2 regions of the Rhizobium sp. Pop5 genome follow, and region 1 is predicted to be linked to the other one. Evidence: riboswitches for the same ligand, from Rfam matches in the RefSeq annotation. Region 1 holds a riboswitch; the other holds the start of a gene.
What was found. Region 1 has a riboswitch for S-adenosylmethionine ahead of NE852_RS02910 (O-succinylhomoserine sulfhydrylase). Riboswitches for the same ligand answer to the same signal wherever they lie in the genome.

Region 1 (9,595 bases):
CCCCGGAGCGCATGCGCCAACCGGATCTCCATGGAGGTGATGGCGATACCGGCGACCGTCCGCATGGCGAGGATGACGCCTGGGTCGAAGCCCGTTCGCTGGTCGAGACGATTGATGCCGATGAACTGACCGATCCGCTTGTTGGCACCGAACGACTGCTGTTCCGGCTCTTCCATGAACGCGGTGTGCGCGTCTATGAACCCAGAGCGGTCTTCGACCGCTGCAGCTGTTCGCGCGAAAAGATCGGCGGTGTGCTGAAGGGTTTCAGCGCCGAGGAAATCGAGGCGAGCCAGGAAAACGGAGAGATCGCCGTCACCTGCGAATTCTGCTCGACCACCTACCGCTTCGAGCCGGTCGAGTTTCAACCGGCCGAATAGGCTCAGTTGAGGACGCGCAGAAGCCCTGGTGAATCCAGCGAGAAGGCGGGTATGTCGACATCGAACAGCTCGCCTTCATCCGTTTCCATCTGGTAATGGCCGAACATCAGGCCGGACGGCGTATCGAGCGGGCAGCCCGAGGAATATTCGTAGGTGTCGCCGGGGCTGAGCCGCGGCTGTTCGCCGACAACGCCGGGACCGGTCACCTCATCCACCTGTCCGTTCTGGTCGGTGATGTTCCAGTAGCGGTTGACGAGGCGAACGGCTATGCCGGAATTATTGCTGATGACAATCCGGTAACCCCAGACATAGCGGTCGTCTTCCGGATCGGATTGCTCCTCCAGATAGAACGGTTCAACTACAACTTCGATCTCTCTTGTGAGGGCGCGATACATGCCTTGCACCTTAGTCAAGATATGTTACCCGTATCTTATAAGAGGCCTTGTCCGTCAAGGAACGGAACGTTGATCATCGATGAAATGGTCATGATCGAAGGGTTTTCGAACATTAAGCCTAATCGTCAGTGTTAATATTACTGCGAACGCCGGCGTCAGCGGATTTGTTCCGAAGCTGCGGCCGAACAGGTCCGCCTGGCGGAGCGGCGAGCCGGACCCGATCAGGGCCGGCCGCCATTGTCGCTGGTCAGGCCGAGACCTTGGAAAGCGCCCGTGCGAAATCCTCGATCAGGTCGTCGGTATCCTCGATGCCGGCCGAAAACCGGACCGTGCCCGCAGAAATGCCGAGTTCGGCGCGCGCCTCTTCCGTCAGGTTCTTGTGCGTCGTCGTTGCCGGGTGCGTAATCAGGCTCTTGCTGTCGCCGAGATTGTTGGAGATCTTGACGATCTCCAAAGCATTCTGCAGCGCGAAGGCAGCTTCCTTGCCGCCCTTCAGCTCGAAGCAGACCAGCGTCGAGCCGCCCGTCATCTGCTTGGCGATGATATCGGCCTGCGGATGGTCCTTGCGGCCGGGATAGATGACCTTGGCGACCTTGCCCTGCTCGGCCAGGAAATCGGCGATCTTCGCCGCGTTCTCAGTCTGCTGCTTGACGCGCAGCGGCAGCGTCTCGATGCCCTTGAGGAGCGTCCAGGCGTTGAACGGCGACATGGCCGGGCCGGTATGGCGGAAATAGTCGTGCAGGTTCTCGTCGATCCATGCCTTGTCGGAAAGCACGACGCCGCCGAGGCAGCGGCCCTGGCCGTCAATATGCTTGGTGGCGGAGTAGATGACGATATGGGCACCGAGTTCCAGGGGCTTCTGGAAGAGCGGGGTGGCGAAGACGTTGTCGACGACGACCTTGGCGCCGATCTGGTTGGCAAGCTTGGCAACGCCGGCGATGTCGATCACTTCGAGCGTCGGGTTGGTCGGGCTTTCCAGGAAGAACACCTTGGTGTTGGGGCGGATGGCCTTTTCCCAGTTGGCAAGATCGCGGCCGTCGATGAGCGTGCACTCGATGCCGTATTTCGGCGCCAGCGTCTCCACAACCCAGCGGCAGGAGCCGAACAGCGCGCGCGCCGCGACGATATGATCGCCCGATTTCAGCTGGCAGAGGATAGCGGCGGTGACGGCGGCCATGCCGGAAGCCGTCGCGCGGGCGTCTTCCGCGCCTTCCAGCGCGCACATGCGCTTCTCGAACATGTCGTTGGTCGGGCTGCCGTAGCGGGCATAGATGAACCCGTCGGTCTCGCCCTTGAAGCGTGCTTCGGCCGCCTCGGACGTGTCATAGACGAAACCCTGCGTGAGATAGATTGCCTCGGACGTCTCGCCATATTGCGAACGCAACGTTCCTTCGTGGACGAGTTGGGTTGCCGGGCGCCAGGTCTTGCTCATGCCATCACCTTCACATAACAAAAAAACCGGCCGCAAAAGCAGACCGGTTTCACACCCGGTCTTTTTAGCCACTTGTTTAACGTGGCTGCAAGCCGACCGGCCAAATCACCACGGGATAATTCTGCAATACTGCTGTTAGCTGCTTGCGTCAATTCCCCGAGTTTGGTTTTGTCGGCGGCAAATGATGGATGGGGCATGATGGCTCGCGAAACGGGAATTCTGGCTGACCGCGCAATCTCGGCGCTGTTCGAAACGGGGCGTCTTATCTCCGAGCGGGAGCTGGACCGCGACCAGATCCAGCCGGCCAGTCTCGATCTGCGCTTGGGCGCCAAGGCTTTTCGCGTGCGCGCCAGCTTTATGCCAGGCCCCTCGCATCTGGTGTCGGACAAGCTCGACCGGCTAAGCCTGCATGTGATCGACCTTTCCGAGGGTGCGGTGCTCGAAACCGGCTGCGTCTATATCGTGCCGCTGATGGAAAGCTTGGCGCTCCCGGCCGATATGTCCGCTTCGGCCAATCCGAAGAGCTCGACCGGAAGGCTCGATATCTTCACCCGCGTCATCACCGATTACGCCCAGGAGTTCGACAAGATCCCGGCCGGCTATGCGGGCCCGCTCTATCTCGAAATCAGCCCGCGCACCTTCCCGATCGTCGTGCGCCGCGGATCGCGCCTGTCGCAGATCCGCTTCCGCGTCGGCCAGGCACTGCTCGGCGAGCCGGAGCTTTTAAAGCTGCATGAAAGCGAGACGCTGGTCGCCAGCAAGCAGCCCAATGTTTCCGGTGGCGGCATTGCGCTCTCGATCGACCTGACCGGAGACAAGGACGGCCTGATCGGCTATCGCGGCAAGCACCACACCGCCGTCGTTGACGTCGACAAGAAAGATCAGCACGACATCTTCGACTTCTGGGAACCGCTCTATAGCCGCGGCCGCAACGAGTTGATCCTCGATCCCGACGAGTTCTATATTCTCGTCTCGCGCGAGGCCGTGCATGTGCCGCCGGATTATGCCGCCGAAATGACCCCCTTCGATCCGCTGGTCGGCGAATTCCGCGTCCATTATGCCGGCTTCTTTGATCCGGGCTTCGGCCATGCGCCGGCCGGCGGGCGCGGCAGCCGCGCCGTGCTCGAAGTGCGCAGCCACGAAGTGCCTTTCATCCTCGAAGACGGCCAGATCGTCGGCCGCCTGGTCTACGAGCACATGCAGGAAAAGCCCGCAAGCCTCTACGGCTCTGGCCTCGGCTCGAACTACCAGGCCCAGGGCCTTAAGCTCTCGAAGCATTTCCGCATCTGAAGCCTTGCACCTGCCGCGACTTGACAGCGGCCCCCATCTGTTGGAAATCTCAGCTCAACGCGGGTGTAGCTCAATGGTAGAGCAGCAGCTTCCCAAGCTGAATACGAGGGTTCGATTCCCTTCACCCGCTCCAGCTGCTCATTCATCTGATCTCATTTTTCGTTTCTGTCGCCCGCGATGTACTTGACTGCATCAGCAGCGGATTCGAGCATACGCTCCGACATGGCCTGATCGGTCATGATGCGAGAAATGGTTACGGCGCCCACCATGAGGGACAGCACGACCATGGCCTTGTCATAAGGTTTCGTGCCGTCCGATGTCGGGATCAATTCGTCGAGAATCTGAAGGTGCGCTTCGATGCCATTCTGGAAGGGAATTCGCACCTCCTCACTCTGACGCGCCGCGTCGGACCCGAGCGCTGCCAAGGGGCAACCATCGCCTTTCTCTTCCTGGTGCCCGGTCGAAAGGTACATGCCGACAACCGCGCCGAAGGGATCGGCGCTTCCGGCGGCAACCCTTGACCACCTGCCAACCGCGCTCTCCATCGCTCGCCCGGATGCCAGCGCCGCAAGATCATCCTTCGATTCGAACTGCTTGTAGAATCCGCCCTGAGTGAGGCCGGCACCTTTCATCAAATCCTTCAGCCCGATCCCATCAAAGCCATGCTCCCGGAAGAGCCGGCTTGCGACATTGATCACCGTTTCACGATTGGCCTCGGCCTGAGCCCGACTGACTCTCATAGCGATCTCCAATTAGATTTCATTTGACATCTATACCAGAATTAGAGTTAGATCGCAATCTAAACGAATAGCTGCGCCCGTCAATAAGGGTTAATGACATGAACCGCAAAATTCTCTTCGCCTCTTTCGGCCTTCTGGCGGCTGCCGGCGCCACGGCGTTCGTCCTTTTCGGGGAGCCCGCGAAAAGGGACGCGCAAGCCGCCGATCCCCGCATCGCGCCACCATTCGTCAAGCTGATAGAGGCAACGAGCCCGGAGACAGCCGAACGTACCTTCACCGGCACCATTGCCGCCCGGGTGCAGAGCAATCTCGGTTTTCGTGTGCCGGGCAAGATCATGCAGCGCTATGTGGACGTTGGCGTGCAGGTCAAGGCCGGCCAGCCGCTGATGCGCATCGACGAGACCGATCTGCGTCTCGCACTGACGGCGAAACGAAACGCGGTCGCTGCAACTGAAGCTATGCTGACCCAAGCGCAAGCAGACGAGAGACGCTACGCCGCTTTGGTGAAAAACGGATTGGCCGCGACCCCGCAGCGCTATGAGCAGGCAAAGGCAGCACTCGACACCGCGACCGCGCAGCTTGCCGCGGCGGAAGCGGATGCGAAGGTCGCAGAAAACGAGACCGCCTATTCCGTCCTGGTTGCCGATACTGACGGAACGGTTGTCGAAACGCTCGGAGAGCCGGGGCAAGTCGTGATGGCAGGACAAACCGTGGTCCGGCTCGCACAGGCCGGCCCGCGCGAGGCGCTGGTCTGGCTTCCCGAATTCCTTCGGCCGCAGCTCGGCGAGGTAGCCGACGCCAGCATCTATGGAAAGGAAGGCCGGGAAGACAAGGCGCGGCTGCGGCAGATCTCCGACGCCGCCGATCCCCAGACCCGCACCTATGAAGCCCGCTGGGTTCTGGACGGCGCGGCAGCGTCGGCCCCGCTTGGTGCGACCGTGACGATCAGAATCTCCAACAGCAGCGGCCAATCGCATGCCGCGGTTCCCGTTGGCGCCGTTTTGGATGATGGCAGTCGAACCGGCGTCTGGGTATTCGATGAGGAATCTTCGACCGTCCACTTCCGACAGGTGAAAATAGAACAGATGGGTGAGGAGGTCGCGGTGGTTTCCAGCGTCAATGCAGGCGAGCCGGTCGTCGCTCTCGGCGCCCATCTGCTGCAGGACGGCGCCAGCGTGCGCACCAAGGTGGAACAGGCAGAGGCGGTAAACTGATGAACTTCAATCTATCCGCGCTCGCCGTTCGCGAGCGGGCCGTCACGCTGTTTTTCATCGTTCTGCTGGCCGCCGCCGGCGCTTATGCATTCGTCAAGCTTGGACGCGCGGAGGACCCCTCCTTCACCATCAAGACCTTGACGGTAACGGCCGTGTGGCCGGGCGCGACAGCGCGCGAAATGCAGGATCTTGTCGCTGAGCCGCTGGAGAAGCGCCTCCAGGAGCTTACTTGGTACGATCGCGTCGAGACGACAACGCGGCCGGGCTACGCCTTTTTGACCGTCACACTGAAGGACAGCACGCCGGCCGCGGCCGTCGAGGAGGAATTCTATCAGGCCCGAAAGAAGCTTGGAGACGAGGTCCGCAACCTGCCGAGGGGCGTGCTCGGTCCCTTTGTCAACGACGAGTATTCCGATGTCAGCTTCGGGCTTTATGCGCTGAAGGCCAAGGGCATGCCGATGCGCGAGCTCGTACGCCAGGCCGAGGTGATCCGCCAGGATCTCCTGCATGTGCCGGGAGTCAAGAAGATCAACATCCTCGGAGAGCAGCCCGAACAGATCTTCGTAGAATTCTCCTATGCCAAGCTCGCCACTCTCGGCATTTCGGCCCAGGACATCGCGGCCGCCTTGCAGCGGCAGAACACCGTGACGCCGGCAGGATCGATCGATACGCGCGGCCCGCAGGTCTTCATTCGCTTCGATGGCGCCTATGATAGCATCCAGGCGATATCAGACACGCCGATCGTCGCCGCTGGGCGCACCTTGAAGCTCTCGGATTTTGCCGAAGTACGGCGCGGTTACCAAGATCCGGCCACCTATCTCATTCGCCATGACGGCGAGCCCGCGATCATGCTTGCCGCGGTGATGCAACAGGGCTGGAATGGTCTGGAACTCGGCAAGGCGCTGGAAGAAAGATCCGCCGCGATCGCAAAGACCCTGCCGCTCGGCATGACGCTCGCCAAGGTCAGCGACCAGGCCGTCAACATCGACGAAGCCGTCGGCGAGTTCATGCTGAAATTCGCCATGGCGCTCGGTGTCGTATTGTTCGTCAGCCTCGTCAGTCTCGGCTGGCGTGTCGGCATCGTCGTCGCTCTGGCTGTTCCGCTGACCCTTGCCGTCGTCTTCCTCATCATGCTGGAAACCGGTCGGTTCTTCGATCGCATCACCCTTGGCGCGCTCATCCTCGCGCTCGGGCTTCTGGTCGACGACGCCATCATCGCCATCGAGGTGATGGTGGTGAAGATGGAAGAGGGTATGGATCGCATCAAGGCGGCCGCCTATGCCTGGAGCCACACCGCAGCCCCTATGTTGTCGGGTACGCTCGTGACGATCATCGGGCTGATGCCGGTCGGCTTTGCCCGATCGACCGCCGGCGAATATGCGGGCAACATCTTCTGGGTCGTCGGCTTTGCCCTAATCGTCTCCTGGATTGTCGCGGTGATCTTCACGCCCTATCTCGGCGTCAAGATGCTGCCGGCGATCAAGCCGGTCGAAGGCGGCCATCACGCCATCTACAACACCCCGAATTACCGGCGCCTGCGGCGGCTGATCGAATTTACCGTGCGCCACAAGTTCCTCACCTGTGCGGTGGTCGTCATCGCCATGGGGGCCTCCGTCGTCGGAATGGGCGCGGTGAAAAAGCAGTTCTTCCCGACGTCGGACCGTCCCGAAGTCCTCGTCGAAGTCCGCATGCCCGAAGGCACCAGCATCGAGACGACGACGGCAACGGTTACGAAGCTCGAAGAATGGCTGCAGAAGCAGCCGGAGGCGAAGACAGTCACCAGCTATGTCGGCCAGGGCGCTCCCCGCTTCTTCTTTGCCATGGCGCCGGAATTGCCGGACCCGTCTTTCGCCAAGATCGTCGTGCTGACCCCTGATGCTCACACACGCGAGGTCTTGAAGCTTCGCCTGCGCACTGCCGTTTCGGATGGGCTTGCCCCAGAGGCCTATGTCCGCGTCACGCAGCTCGTCTTCGGTCCTTACACGCCGTTTCCGGTCGAGTTCCGGATCACCGGCCCTGATCCGGAGCAACTGTACCAGATATCCGAGAAAGCCCTCGACATCATGAAGAGCGTGCCGGATGTGCGCCAGGCGAACCGCGATTGGGGCAACCGTACGCCGGTGCTGCGCTTCGTTCCCGACCAGGATCGGTTGAACCTGATCGGCCTGTCGCCGGCCGAGGCAGCCCAGCAGTTGCAATTGCTGCTGAGCGGAATTCCGATTACGGAGGTTCGCGAGAATATTCGCAACGTGCCTGTCATCGCACGTAGTGCTGGCGACAACCGGCTTGATCCCTCAAGATTGGCGGACTTCTCGCTGATGAGCCGGGATGGGCGACAGGTTCCGCTCGATCAGATCGGCCACTCGGAAATCCGGTTTGAAGAACCGATCCTGAAACGCCGCGATCGAACGCCCGTCATCACGATCCGTTCGGATATCAACGAGGCGACACAGCCGCCTGAAGTATCAGGGCAGGTTCTGAGGGCGCTTCAGCCGCTGATTGCCTCGCTTCCCGTGGGATATCGTATCGAGATGGGCGGAAACATCGAGGAATCGCTCAAGGCCAACGACGCCCTGGTCAAAGTCTTCCCGGTGATGATTGCCGCTATGCTCATCGTTATCGTGCTGCAGGTCCGCAACCTGTCGACCATGACCATGGTCATGCTGACGGGGCCGCTCGGCCTTGCCGGGGCGGTTCCGGTCTTGCTTCTCTTCGACAAGCCCTTCGGCTTCAATGCCATTCTCGGATTGATCGGACTGGCTGGAATCCTGATGCGCAACACCTTGATCCTGACGGAACAGATCAAGGAGAATGAGGCAGCCGGTCTCGACAATTATCACGCCGTCATCGAGGCGACGGTGCAGCGGACACGTCCCGTCGTCTTGACGGCTCTTGCGGCCGTCCTTGCCTTCATTCCTCTCACCCACTCGGTGTTCTGGGGGTCGATGGCATACACGCTGATCGGTGGAACGGCGGTCGGGACCGTGATGATCCTGCTCTTCCTTCCCGCTCTCTACGCCACATGGTTCCGCATCAAGCCGACGGAAAATGAAAGTCATGAAAATTCACCGAAGAAGGTGGAGCTACCAACGGCAATGGCTGCCGAGTGATGTTCTCTGGCGGTGGCAATGACTTTCGCGGACCCGATAGAAGCGACGTTGAGCAGTCACGGATGCAAATTCTTGAGGTCGCGGAAAAATATTTTCGCCGGGTTGGCTACCATAAGACGTCAGTCGCCGACATTGCTTCGGAGCTCGGAATGAGCCGCGCGAATGTTTATCGCTTCTTTCCTTCAAGGACAGCGATCAACAGTTCTGTCTGCGGACTTGTTGTCAAAGAGGTTGCCGAAATCGCTCTGGCGATCGCGCAAACGGATGCGCCGGCGAGCGAAAGGCTGGTTGATCTTTTAACCGCCATCCATCGGCACAGCACGAGAACCTTGGTGGAGGACAGGCCTATGCACGAGTTGCTCGTAGCGGCCATGGATGGAAGCTGGGCAACCATCAATGCGCATAATGTGCAAATCCTGACAATCCTCAAGGCACTTGTCCGCGAGGGTGTCCAAACAGGCGAGTTCAAAGTCGAAGACGCCGACGAAGCTGCAGAAGGCATCAATACCGCGTTCTTGCCGTTTTTCCATCCGATCCTGGTTGAGCAGCGCGTCCGGGAGGGTGAGCCCACTGCAGTGAGCCTGGATGCGCAAATCCGCTTTATCATGAAGGCTCTCGGCAAGTCAGACCGCGCGCCTGCCTGAAAGGCACAGGCGCGTAATTAATGGCTGCCGACCTTGTGCTCTCCGATGAAGTCATTATCTAGTGCGCTAGATAAAAGTACGCTAGGTAAAGCCATGTCGAACAACAAGATCGCATCCCGCCACGCGGTAGGCACCCAACTTTCGTTTGCGCTCTATGGCGCAGCCAATCGGATGGCGCGCCTTCATAAGCCATATTTGCAGCCGCTCGGCCTGACATTCCCGCAGTACCTGGTGATGCTGGAACTTTATGACGGTACGCCCCGCGCCGTAGGGGAGTTGGGTTTAAAGCTCGCTATGGACACGGGAACGATCACGCCGTTGCTCAAGCGTCTGGAATCGGCCGGCATGGTGACCCGCACGCGCGATCGCGAGGACGAGCGGCGGGTGCTCATC
Region 2 (9,595 bases), 720 kb from region 1:
GGTCACGTTGACGACGGCGATGGTCGTTGCCCCGCCCTTCTTCGCCGCCTCCTGCAGCGCCACGATATCAGGGCTCGCACCCGACTGCGAAACGGTGAAATGCACGCCGCCCTTGAGGTGTAGGGCAGCGCCGTAAACGGAAGCGATCGACGGACCGACCGATGCGACCGGAACGCCGCAGGTGATCTCGAAGAGATATTTGAAGAAGGTTGCGGCGTGGTCCGAGGAGCCGCGCGCCGCCGTCGTCACCACGCTCGGGCGGGCGGACGAAAACAGCCGGGCGATCTCTGCAAAGACCGGTTTTTCCTTTTCAAGAAGCGTGGCCACCACCTCCGGCGACTGGCCTGCTTCCTGCAGCATCAGCGACTGGTTCTCACTCATAGGTCATCTCCGATTCTCAATTCGGCAACGAAATCATAGGCATCGCCGCGATAGTGCGAGCGGGTGTATTCGACGACGCGCTGGTCTTCCAGGCGCGAGACACGTTCGATCAAAAGCGCCGGCGCGCCCGATTTGACGTTCAGCATCGCGGCATAGGATGCATCGAGCGTCACCGCCGTCAGCCGCTGCAATGCGCGCACGGGCCTGTGGCCGCTGGCCGTCAGCGCATCGTAGAGCGATCCCTCGCCGCCGGCATCGTCGCCCAGGAACTTGACCGGCACCACGGCCCGCTCGATCGCCAGCGGCAAGCCGTCGGCAAGACGCAGCCGGTCGAGCCTCAGCACGGGCTCGTCACTGCCGAGGCCGAGCAGAAAGGACTCCTCCGGCGACGGAGTGTTGACCTCCCGCGACAATATCCGCGCGGCCGGTAGACGCCCGCGCGAACGCATGTCGGCAGAGAAGGAGGAAAGCCGCCAGAGCGGTTGTTCCATGCGCTCCACCTTGCTCGATACGAAAGTACCGCTTCCGTGGCGAGATTCCAGCGCGCCGGATGTCATTAAGTCGCGATAGGCGGTGCGCACGGTCACGCGACCGAGCTGCAGAGCCTCGGCAAGATCACGCTCGCCCGGCAAGGCCGTGCCGGGCTTCAACAGACCTTCCTGGATGAGGCTCGTCAGCGCCTGCGCCAGCCGCTTGTAGAGCGGTCCGGCCAGCGCCTCGCCGCGCAGGCCGCGCCTGTTCAACTCCGCTATCAGACTGGTTCTATCCATGGGCATACAATAGAACCTATTTAGAACCAATCGACAAGCCAGAATCGACAAGAGACAAGAAAAAACCTCCCGGGTCGCAACCAGGGAGGTTCATAGCGAACCAATTTGACAGCCGTGCGTCCTAGAGCAGGTCGCGCAAAAGTGTGCGGTGGTTTTGCGATCACGAGATGCGTAAAGACCTAAAGCGCGAGGAGCGAATCTGAAAGATCGCGACGCGCTTTAGAAGCTCAGCTCTTGGTGAAGATATAATCCGTCTCCTGGCGCAGCACCTCGCCGGGGCGCAGGACCGCATTCGGAAAGCCTTCATGATTGATGGCATCCGGCCAGACCTGAGTCTCCAGGCAGAAGCCGGCGAACGGGCCGTATTTGCGCCCGCCGAGACCGGGAGCTCCTGTATTGAGCTTGAAGCCGGCATAAAACTGCACGCCCGGTTCCGTGCTGCGCACTTCGAGCGATACGCCGGAATGCAGGCTGCGGGCGAGCGCGACGCTGCGCTTGGCGGCGCGTTCACGGGACAGGCAGAAATTATGGTCGTAGAACACCTGTTCGCTGCCGGCAAAACGCTTCATCGGCGCCATCTCGCGGAAATCGAATTCCGTCCCGTCGACGGGACGGATCTCGCCGGTCGGCACCTGCCTCTCGTCGGTCGGCAGATAGTGATCCGCGGCAATCATGATGTCGTGGCCAAGCGCGTCTTCGCGGCCATCGAGATTGAAATAGGCGTGCTGGCAGACATTGGCGAGCGTCGGCTGGTCGCTGGTCGATTCATAGGTGATCGACAGTTCGCCGTTGCCGTGCACCCAGAACGTCGCCTGGATGGTGCAATTGCCGGGATAGCCGGCGCGGCCGTCGGGATCGACGATTTTCATCACCAGGCGGTCGACGTCGTGTTCGACGATCGTCCAGTTGCGCTTGGCGATATTGTCGCTGCCGCCATGCAGGTGCGTGACGCCGTTTTCGTTCGGCTCGAGCTGATAATCCTTGCCGTCGAGCGTAAACCTGCCGCCGCCGACGCGGTTGGCGCAGCGGCCGGGCGTCGCGCCGAAATAGGCCGAATAAAGGGGGTAGCTGTCGAAATCCTCGAAGCCGAGCTGCAGCGGCGCATCATGTCCCTCGAGGCGCAGGTCCTGGATCACCGCGCCCCAGCTGATGATCTTGGCCGTCAGCCCACCACCCTTGATGACGGCGCGATAGACGGTCTCGCCTGCCTTCGTCTGCCCGAAAACTTCCCGCTCCAACTTATCCGACATGATCGACCGTCCATTCTTTGCGCGTTCGATAAAGACGCGCGGCGCTATAGGGTTCCGGACCGGAACCTGCCCGCATTTGCTCCAAACCGCAACCGGTCGAAGCAGAAAGAAACGCGGCTCAGAGGTCCATACCGATCTCTTCGACGTCATAGGGCGTCGTCTGGTAGATTTCGTTGATCCAGTTGCCGAACAGCAGATGCGCGTGGCTGCGCCAGCGGTTCTGCGGCGCAATCGCCGGATCGTTATGCGGGAAATAATTGTGTGGCATCTTGATCGGCACGCCGGCATCGACGTCGCGGAAATACTCGTCGGAAAGCGAGGTAGAGTCATATTCCACATGGTTGAACATGTAGAGCCGCCGACCCCTCTTCTCGTGTACCAGGCAGACGCCCATCTCGCTTGATTCCATCAGGATCTCAAGGCTTTCCGACTTCTCGATATCGGCGCGGCGCACCTCGGTCCAGCGCGACACCGGCACCTCGAAATTGTCGGAAAAGCCGTTGAGATAGATCGAGGAAGGCTTCAGGTTCCGGTGGCGATAAACGCCGAAAGCCTTCTCCTTCAACTCGTATTTCGGAACGCCATGGAAGTGGTAGATCGCCGCCATCGCACCCCAGCAGACGTTCATCGTCGAATGGACGTTCGTCTCCGTCCAGTCGAGAATCTCCCGCATCTCCGCCCAATAGGTGACATCCTCATAGGGCAGAAGTTCGATGGGCGCCCCTGTGATGATGAATCCATCGAATTTGCGTTGCTTGACCTCTTCCCAGGTCTGGTAGAAGGCAAGCAGATGATCTTCGGAGGTGTTCTTCGCCTTGTGGCCGCCGATGCGGATGAGCGACAGTTCCACCTGCAGCGGTGAGGCGCCGACAAGGCGGGCCATCTGCACTTCGGTCTTGATCTTGTTCGGCATCAGGTTGAGCAGCCCGATCTGCAACGGTCTTATATCCTGACGGATCGCCATCGTCTCGGTCATCACCCGCACGCCTTCCTGAACCAGGGTCTCGAAGGCGGGCAGCGTATCGGGGATCTTGATGGGCATTGCGGTCACTCGATCAAAAACAAAAAACCGGCGGCGACAAAAAATCGCTACCGGTCCGCACGCGGCCCTTTAGCGACTTCTTTAACGTGGCTGCAAGCCGGCCGGCCAAATCACCACGGAGTGCATTAATTAGCCCCAGTCCGAACACGAATCAACTGCGAAAGCATGCAGGAGCCGCCCATGCAAGGCTCATCACAGTTTAATGACTGATAGAATCTGTTGATAGACCGGTAACGCCACCATGTTAATAATGACAGTATGGGCGATGTTGGAAAAGCATGATGGCAAATAAGATCGAGGGGAGGCCCGGAATCCGGAGGCAAGATAGGGTAGGGTATGATTTCAGCCTGACATATCGCCTCGGGGTGATGTTCTCGGCATTCTGGAATTCAGCAGTGCGTGGCAAGGTGCTGTTCCTGGCGACCGTGCTGATCCTCGTCATCCTGGCGACGGCCTATGGTCAGGTCATCCTCAACGAATGGAACGCCCCCTTCTACGATTCGCTGGAGCGTCGCGACCTCGGTGAATTCTTCCACCAGCTCGAAATCTTCGCGATGATTGCCGGCACGCTGCTGCTGCTCAACGTGATGCAGGCCTGGCTGAACCAAATGACCGCGCTCTATATGCGCGAAGGCCTGTCGCGCGATCTGGTCGACCAATGGCTGAAGCGTAAGCGTGCGCTGCGCCTTGCCTCCAGCGGCCTGATCGGTGTCAATCCTGACCAGCGCCTGCATGAGGATTCCCGCAACCTTGCCGAAAGCACGACGGGGCTCGTCCTCGGTCTCCTACAGTCGACCATCCTTCTGGTGAGCTTCATCGGCGTGCTATGGGAACTGTCGAGCGGCTTCGTCTTCCGCATCAGCGGCCATAGCTTCTCCATTCCGGGCTATATGGTCTGGGCGGCGATTTTCTATGCCGCTTCAGCCTCGGTGCTAAGCCAGGTCGTCGGCCGGAAGCTGGTCAAGCTCAATGCCGACCGCTTCTCGAAAGAGGCCGAGCTTCGCTTCACGCTGATGCACGCCAACGAGAACATGCCGGCGATCACCGTTGCCCGCGGTGAGGAGAACGAGCGCCGACGCATCAATACCGACATCAGCTCGGTGCTGAGGGTCGTCAAGCGCCTCGCCATGGCCAATACCAATCTCACCTGGGTTTCGGCCGGCTACGGCTGGCTGGTGATCGTCATCCCGATCATCGTCGCCGCACCCGCCTATTTCTCCGGCGGCCTTACCCTCGGCCAGCTGATGATGTCGGTCGGCGCCTTCAACCAGGTCAACACGGCGCTGCGCTGGTACGTCGCCAATTTCGGCCCGATCGCCGAATGGCGCGCCACGCTGATGCGCGTCACCGATTTCCGCCAGGCGCTGCTCGACATGGACGAGGACTACGACCTGAAGGATAGCATCGCCTATGAAAACACCGCACCCGATACGCTGACGCTGAAGGATGTGGTGATCAACGCCAAGATCGGTGAAGAAATCGATGAATGCGGCGGGTTCCGCCTGCGCGAAACCGATGTCGTGATCAAGGCCGGCGAGAAAATCATGATCAACGGCGATCACAGCGTCAACCGCAAGCTGCTGTTCCAGGCGATGGCTGGCCTCTGGCCGTGCGGCAGCGGTACGATGGGCCTGCCGCCGATCGACGACATGCTCTTCGTTCCCCAGATCGCCTATGTTCCCGGCGGCACGCTGCGCGAGGCGCTGGCCTTCCCCGAAAGTGCTGATACCTATGAGAAGGCGGCCGTTGAGGCAGCGCTCGAAAAGGCCGGCCTGCATTCGCTGATTGCAAGGCTCGATACCCGCGCCCGCTGGGACAAGCTGCTCGACGGCGACCAACAGAAGGCGATCGGCTTCGCCCGCCTGCTTCTGGCGCGCCCGCGTTGGATCGTCTTCGACGAAGTGCTTGAAGGCATGGAACCGGAATGGCAGGAAACGCTTGCCAAACTGCTGACCTCAATGCCTGAAGCCGGCATGATCTATATCGGCCGTTCCGAAGCCTATCTCGAAGTGCTGCACCCGCGCGTCCTGCACCTGCAGGCGCTTCCGTCAAAACCCGAGGAACAACCGCCAGTCGTCCAAACCGGCGCCAGCGCCAGTGCGGGCGCAGCTACCGTGCCCGCGCCGGCGCTCTAAGCCTGCATCACATCGGCGGCGTGATGCCATTGAGGCCGACTGCCACCTGGCTCGCCGAGATGGTGCCGTCCGCCGCCTCCTCGCCGGTGACGATGACGCCGGCACCGGTCTTCAGGTCGTCCTTGGTCGCAGGCGCCAGGGTCACGATCGGCGTGCCGTCGGCAATCGTAATGGTCTTTTCCTTGCCCTGATAGGTCAGCGTGATCGTGTGGCCGTCGACCGATTTGACAGCATTGCTGACGGTCGCGTTGGTCATCTGACTGTTCGGCTGCGCATCCCAGGGACGATTGCCCTCGCCCGTCCCTTTCATCGACGCCGGGAAGATCAGCACCTCGATCGCCCCGTCCGGGCCGCTGCCTTTCGGGAGCGAGGCGACTCCGACGAAATCGCCGGGCTTGATATCTTCGACCGAGGCCTTGGTGATGCCGCCGACTTTCCAGCCGGCTTTCAGCGTGATCGCCGCGTCGCCGCCTTCACGCATCTTGACCACTAGCTTGTCGCCACTCAGGCTTTCGACAGTGCCGCGAACACGAACGCGTTGGGCATCCTGTGCCAGCGCCACCTGCGACAAGGCAAGTGCGACAAGGCCGCCGGCGGCAAGTGCTGCAAAAATTCCGGAACGAAGCTTGCTAGACATGTGAGTTTCCTTGTCGCCATTGCGATCGTCGATATCCCCCGGCCCCGGGACGGAACCTTATGCCGGGGCGACGACGGGCTGACGAATCAAGGAAAAGTGAGTCGCCAGGGAAAGCTTAGCCTTCCAGCTCCTCCCGTAGCATTTCGAGCTCCAGCCACTCCTCTTCCATCTTTGTCAGGCCAGTGCGCAGCTTCTCCATCTCGGCGGCAAGCCGGTTGAAGGCCGCAGCGTCGCGCGTGAAAAGATTGGGGTCGGCCATCACCTGCTCGCGCTTGGCGATCTCGGCTTCGGCCTTGGCCATCTCCTTCGGCAGATTATCAAGCGCGAATTTCTGCTTGAAGGAGAGCTTGCCCTTCGAGTTTGCGGATTGAGGCGCTGCCTCCTGCGCCTTCGGCTTCTCCGCCGCCTTCTCGGCCTTCCTGCGCTCTTCGAGCGCGCCTTTGCGCTGCGCCAACATATCCGTGTAGCCGCCGGCATATTCGATCCATCGGCCGTCGGGCGCATCCGGCACGGCGGGCGCGATCGTCGAGGTCACGGTGCGGTCGAGGAAATCGCGATCATGGCTGACCAGGATGACCGTGCCGGGAAAGCCGGCGACGATTTCCTGCAGGAGGTCGAGCGTCTCGATATCGAGATCGTTGGTGGGTTCATCGAGGATCAGGAGATTTGCCGGGCGCGAAAGGATGCGCGCCAGCATCAGCCGGGCGCGCTCGCCGCCCGAAAGGCTCCTGATCGGCGTGCGCGCCTGTTCCGGCTGGAACAGGAATTCCTTCATGTAGCCGGTGACATGGCGCTGCTCGCCGTTGACGAGCAGGTTTTCGCCGCGGCCGTCCGTGAGATAGTTGGCGAGCGTATCCTCGGGGTCGAGGTCCTCGCGCTTCTGGTCGAGCGTGGCGATCTCCAGATTGGTGCCGAGCTTCACTGTGCCGCTGTCGGGGGAAAGCTGGCCGGTCAGCATCTTCAGAAGCGTCGTCTTGCCGGCGCCGTTCGGCCCGACGAGACCGATGCAATCGCCGCGATGCACCCGGATCGAGAAGGGCGTGACGATCGGCCGGTCGCCGAAACTCTTGGTGATCTTCTCAGCCTCGATCACCAGCTTGCCGGATTCCTGCGCATCCGAAACCGTCGCTTGCACCGTACCCTGCGGGCCTTTATGGCCGCGATATTGTGAGCGCATCGTCTGCAATTCGCCGAGGCGGCGCATGTTTCGCTTGCGCCGTGCGGTGACGCCGTAGCGCAGCCAATGTTCTTCGCGCTCGATCGCCTTGCCGAGCTTGTGCTGCTCCAGTTCCTCGGCCTCCAGCACCTGGTCACGCCAGGCTTCGAAATGCCCAAAGCCCCTGTCGAGCCGGCGCGAGGCGCCGCGATCGAGCCAGACCGTTGCCGTCGAGACCTTTTCGAGAAAACGCCGGTCGTGCGAAATCAGCACCAGCGCGCTGCGCGTCTTCTGCAACTCGCCTTCCAGCCATTCGATTGTGGGAAGGTCGAGATGGTTGGTCGGTTCGTCGAGCAGGAGAATGTCGGGTTCCGGTGCCAGCACGCGCGCAAGAGCGGCCCGACGCGATTCACCGCCGGAAAGGGTCTTCGGATCTTCCTCGCCGGTCAGGCCGAGATGGGACAGAAGATAGGTAACCCGATAGGGGTCGTCACCAGGTCCAAGCCCGGCTTCGGCATAGGCCTGAACCGTGCTGAAACCGGCAAAATCCGGCGCCTGTTCGAGATAACGCACCGTCGAGGACGGATGGCGGAAGACCTCGCCGGACTGCGCCTCGACCAGGCCGGCGGCGATCTTCAAAAGCGTCGATTTTCCGGAGCCATTGCGCCCGACGAGACAGATCTTGTCGCCGGGTTCGACCTGAAGGGCCGCGCCGGCCAGAAGCGGCGCGCCGCCGAAGCTCAGGACAATATCATCGAGTTTCAGAATGGGAGGGGCCAAAAATCAGACTCCGGAAAGATCATAGGGCCGGGCAAGCACGATCGCCCGGCCACTGCCAAGCGAAAAGCGAACCTTGCCTTCCGCGACGTTGGAAATGGTGCGCGACGAACCGAAAGGCAGATGAAAATCCACCAAGGGATAGCGCGCATTCTCGATGGAAAGCCCCGTCAGTTCGCTGAATCCCGGTATGGAAAACAAACTGCCCTTGGGAAGGTCCAGTTCGATCGTGCCGGCAATCAGCGGCACGGCCTCTTCCTTGCCCGAGGTCAGGAGCACGTCGAAGCCATCTTCGGCCAGATTGACGGCCGACAGCAGATGCTGAAGCGCGTGGTCGGAGCGTTCGCCACCAAGCGCGCCGGCCAGGATCAGTCGCCGCGCCCCGCGGGCGATCGCTTCCGATACGGCGATTTCACCGTCCGTCGCTGCCTTCGCCGCGGGATAAGGCTGTTTCTGCACATGGGGAAATGCGCCTTCGAGATCGGCCGGCGTCGAATCGAAATCGCCAACCCAGAGCTCCGGCGTAACGCCGAGTGCCGCCGCATGCCGCATGCCGCCGTCGGCCGCAATGAAACGGCTGTCGCCGATGGCGCGGCGCAGCCGTTCCGTGAGGCTGAGTTCGCCGCCGAGCAGGATGGTGAAGGTGGATTGGCTCATGGGCATTGCCCTTAGCGCAAACGGGGGGTCGAGGGGAAGGGGCCCAGGGATGGCCCGACTCCCCTCAGCCCGGCGTATCCTTGTCGCGCGACAGGAAGATCGCCTCGTAGCCGCCGATGAAACGCTCGAAAAGCGCTGCAAAACGCTCGACATCCTGCTCCGGCCAGTCGGAGACGATCTCCGAAATAATAGCCAGTTTCTGCGCGAGGATGTCGGCGAGCAGGGCCTGGCCGGCCTTGGTTATGACAACGACGATCCGCCGCGCATCGGCCTGCGAGGCCTCGCGGCGCAGCACGTTGCGCCCGACCATCTCGGCCACCACCCGGCTTGCCCGCGACGGATCGATGCGCAGCATCTCCGCAATCATGCCGACCGTAACCTCACCGGCCGGCTGGGCCCTGCGCACGGCATCAAGCACGTCGAGATGCGAAAGCTCGAGGCCCGGGGCAGCACTCTGGATCGCCAGCCGCCCAATCAGCCGCCGGCCGGTCATCAGCCGCATGCGCCCCATGCTTCGGCCAATGCGCGGCACGCTTTCGCCGTCCGGATCGACAGGGTTGTTCGACAGGGTTTTGGTCATCGCTTCATTCATGAAGGAACCATAACAGAGCAGGATCGGAAATTGAATATGCTGGTGTCATTCATGTGCCATTGACAATTATATGCTGACAGCACATAAAAGCCCATCCAACCGGAATGATGCTCCATGGACATGCAACTTGCGCCTGCGCCGCTCGTGACGGATCCTCGTCGCCGGCTCATTCTCTTCTGCTTTCTGATGACCGCCATG

Region 2: it holds a riboswitch for S-adenosylmethionine, as region 1 does, so the genes downstream of both, metA (homoserine O-succinyltransferase) here and NE852_RS02910 (O-succinylhomoserine sulfhydrylase) in region 1, are expected to answer to the same signal.

What each region holds. Positions count from the first base shown of each region.
Region 1 is NZ_CP099399.1:148,209-157,803, forward strand. It holds gene NE852_RS02900 (Hsp33 family molecular chaperone) at 1-377, shown strand, start outside; gene apaG (Co2+/Mg2+ efflux protein ApaG) at 380-772, opposite strand; gene NE852_RS02910 (O-succinylhomoserine sulfhydrylase) at 1,020-2,204, opposite strand; SAM riboswitch at 2,248-2,326, opposite strand; gene NE852_RS02915 (2'-deoxycytidine 5'-triphosphate deaminase) at 2,400-3,494, shown strand; tRNA gene NE852_RS02920 (tRNA-Gly) at 3,554-3,627, shown strand; gene NE852_RS02925 (TetR/AcrR family transcriptional regulator) at 3,647-4,234, opposite strand; gene NE852_RS02930 (efflux RND transporter periplasmic adaptor subunit) at 4,333-5,448, shown strand; gene NE852_RS02935 (efflux RND transporter permease subunit) at 5,448-8,558, shown strand; gene NE852_RS02940 (TetR/AcrR family transcriptional regulator) at 8,621-9,202, shown strand; gene NE852_RS02945 (MarR family winged helix-turn-helix transcriptional regulator) at 9,296-9,595, shown strand, end outside.
Region 2 is NZ_CP099399.1:3,855,829-3,865,423, forward strand. It holds gene NE852_RS21120 (SIS domain-containing protein) at 1-381, opposite strand, end outside; gene NE852_RS21125 (GntR family transcriptional regulator) at 378-1,151, opposite strand; gene NE852_RS21130 (aldose epimerase family protein) at 1,379-2,401, opposite strand; gene metA (homoserine O-succinyltransferase) at 2,520-3,443, opposite strand; SAM riboswitch at 3,493-3,570, opposite strand; gene NE852_RS21140 (ABC transporter ATP-binding protein/permease) at 3,725-5,578, shown strand; gene NE852_RS21145 (hypothetical protein) at 5,586-6,215, opposite strand; gene NE852_RS21150 (ABC-F family ATP-binding cassette domain-containing protein) at 6,331-8,151, opposite strand; gene NE852_RS21155 (thiamine diphosphokinase) at 8,155-8,811, opposite strand; gene NE852_RS21160 (MarR family winged helix-turn-helix transcriptional regulator) at 8,870-9,397, opposite strand; gene NE852_RS21165 (MDR family MFS transporter) at 9,512-9,595, shown strand, end outside.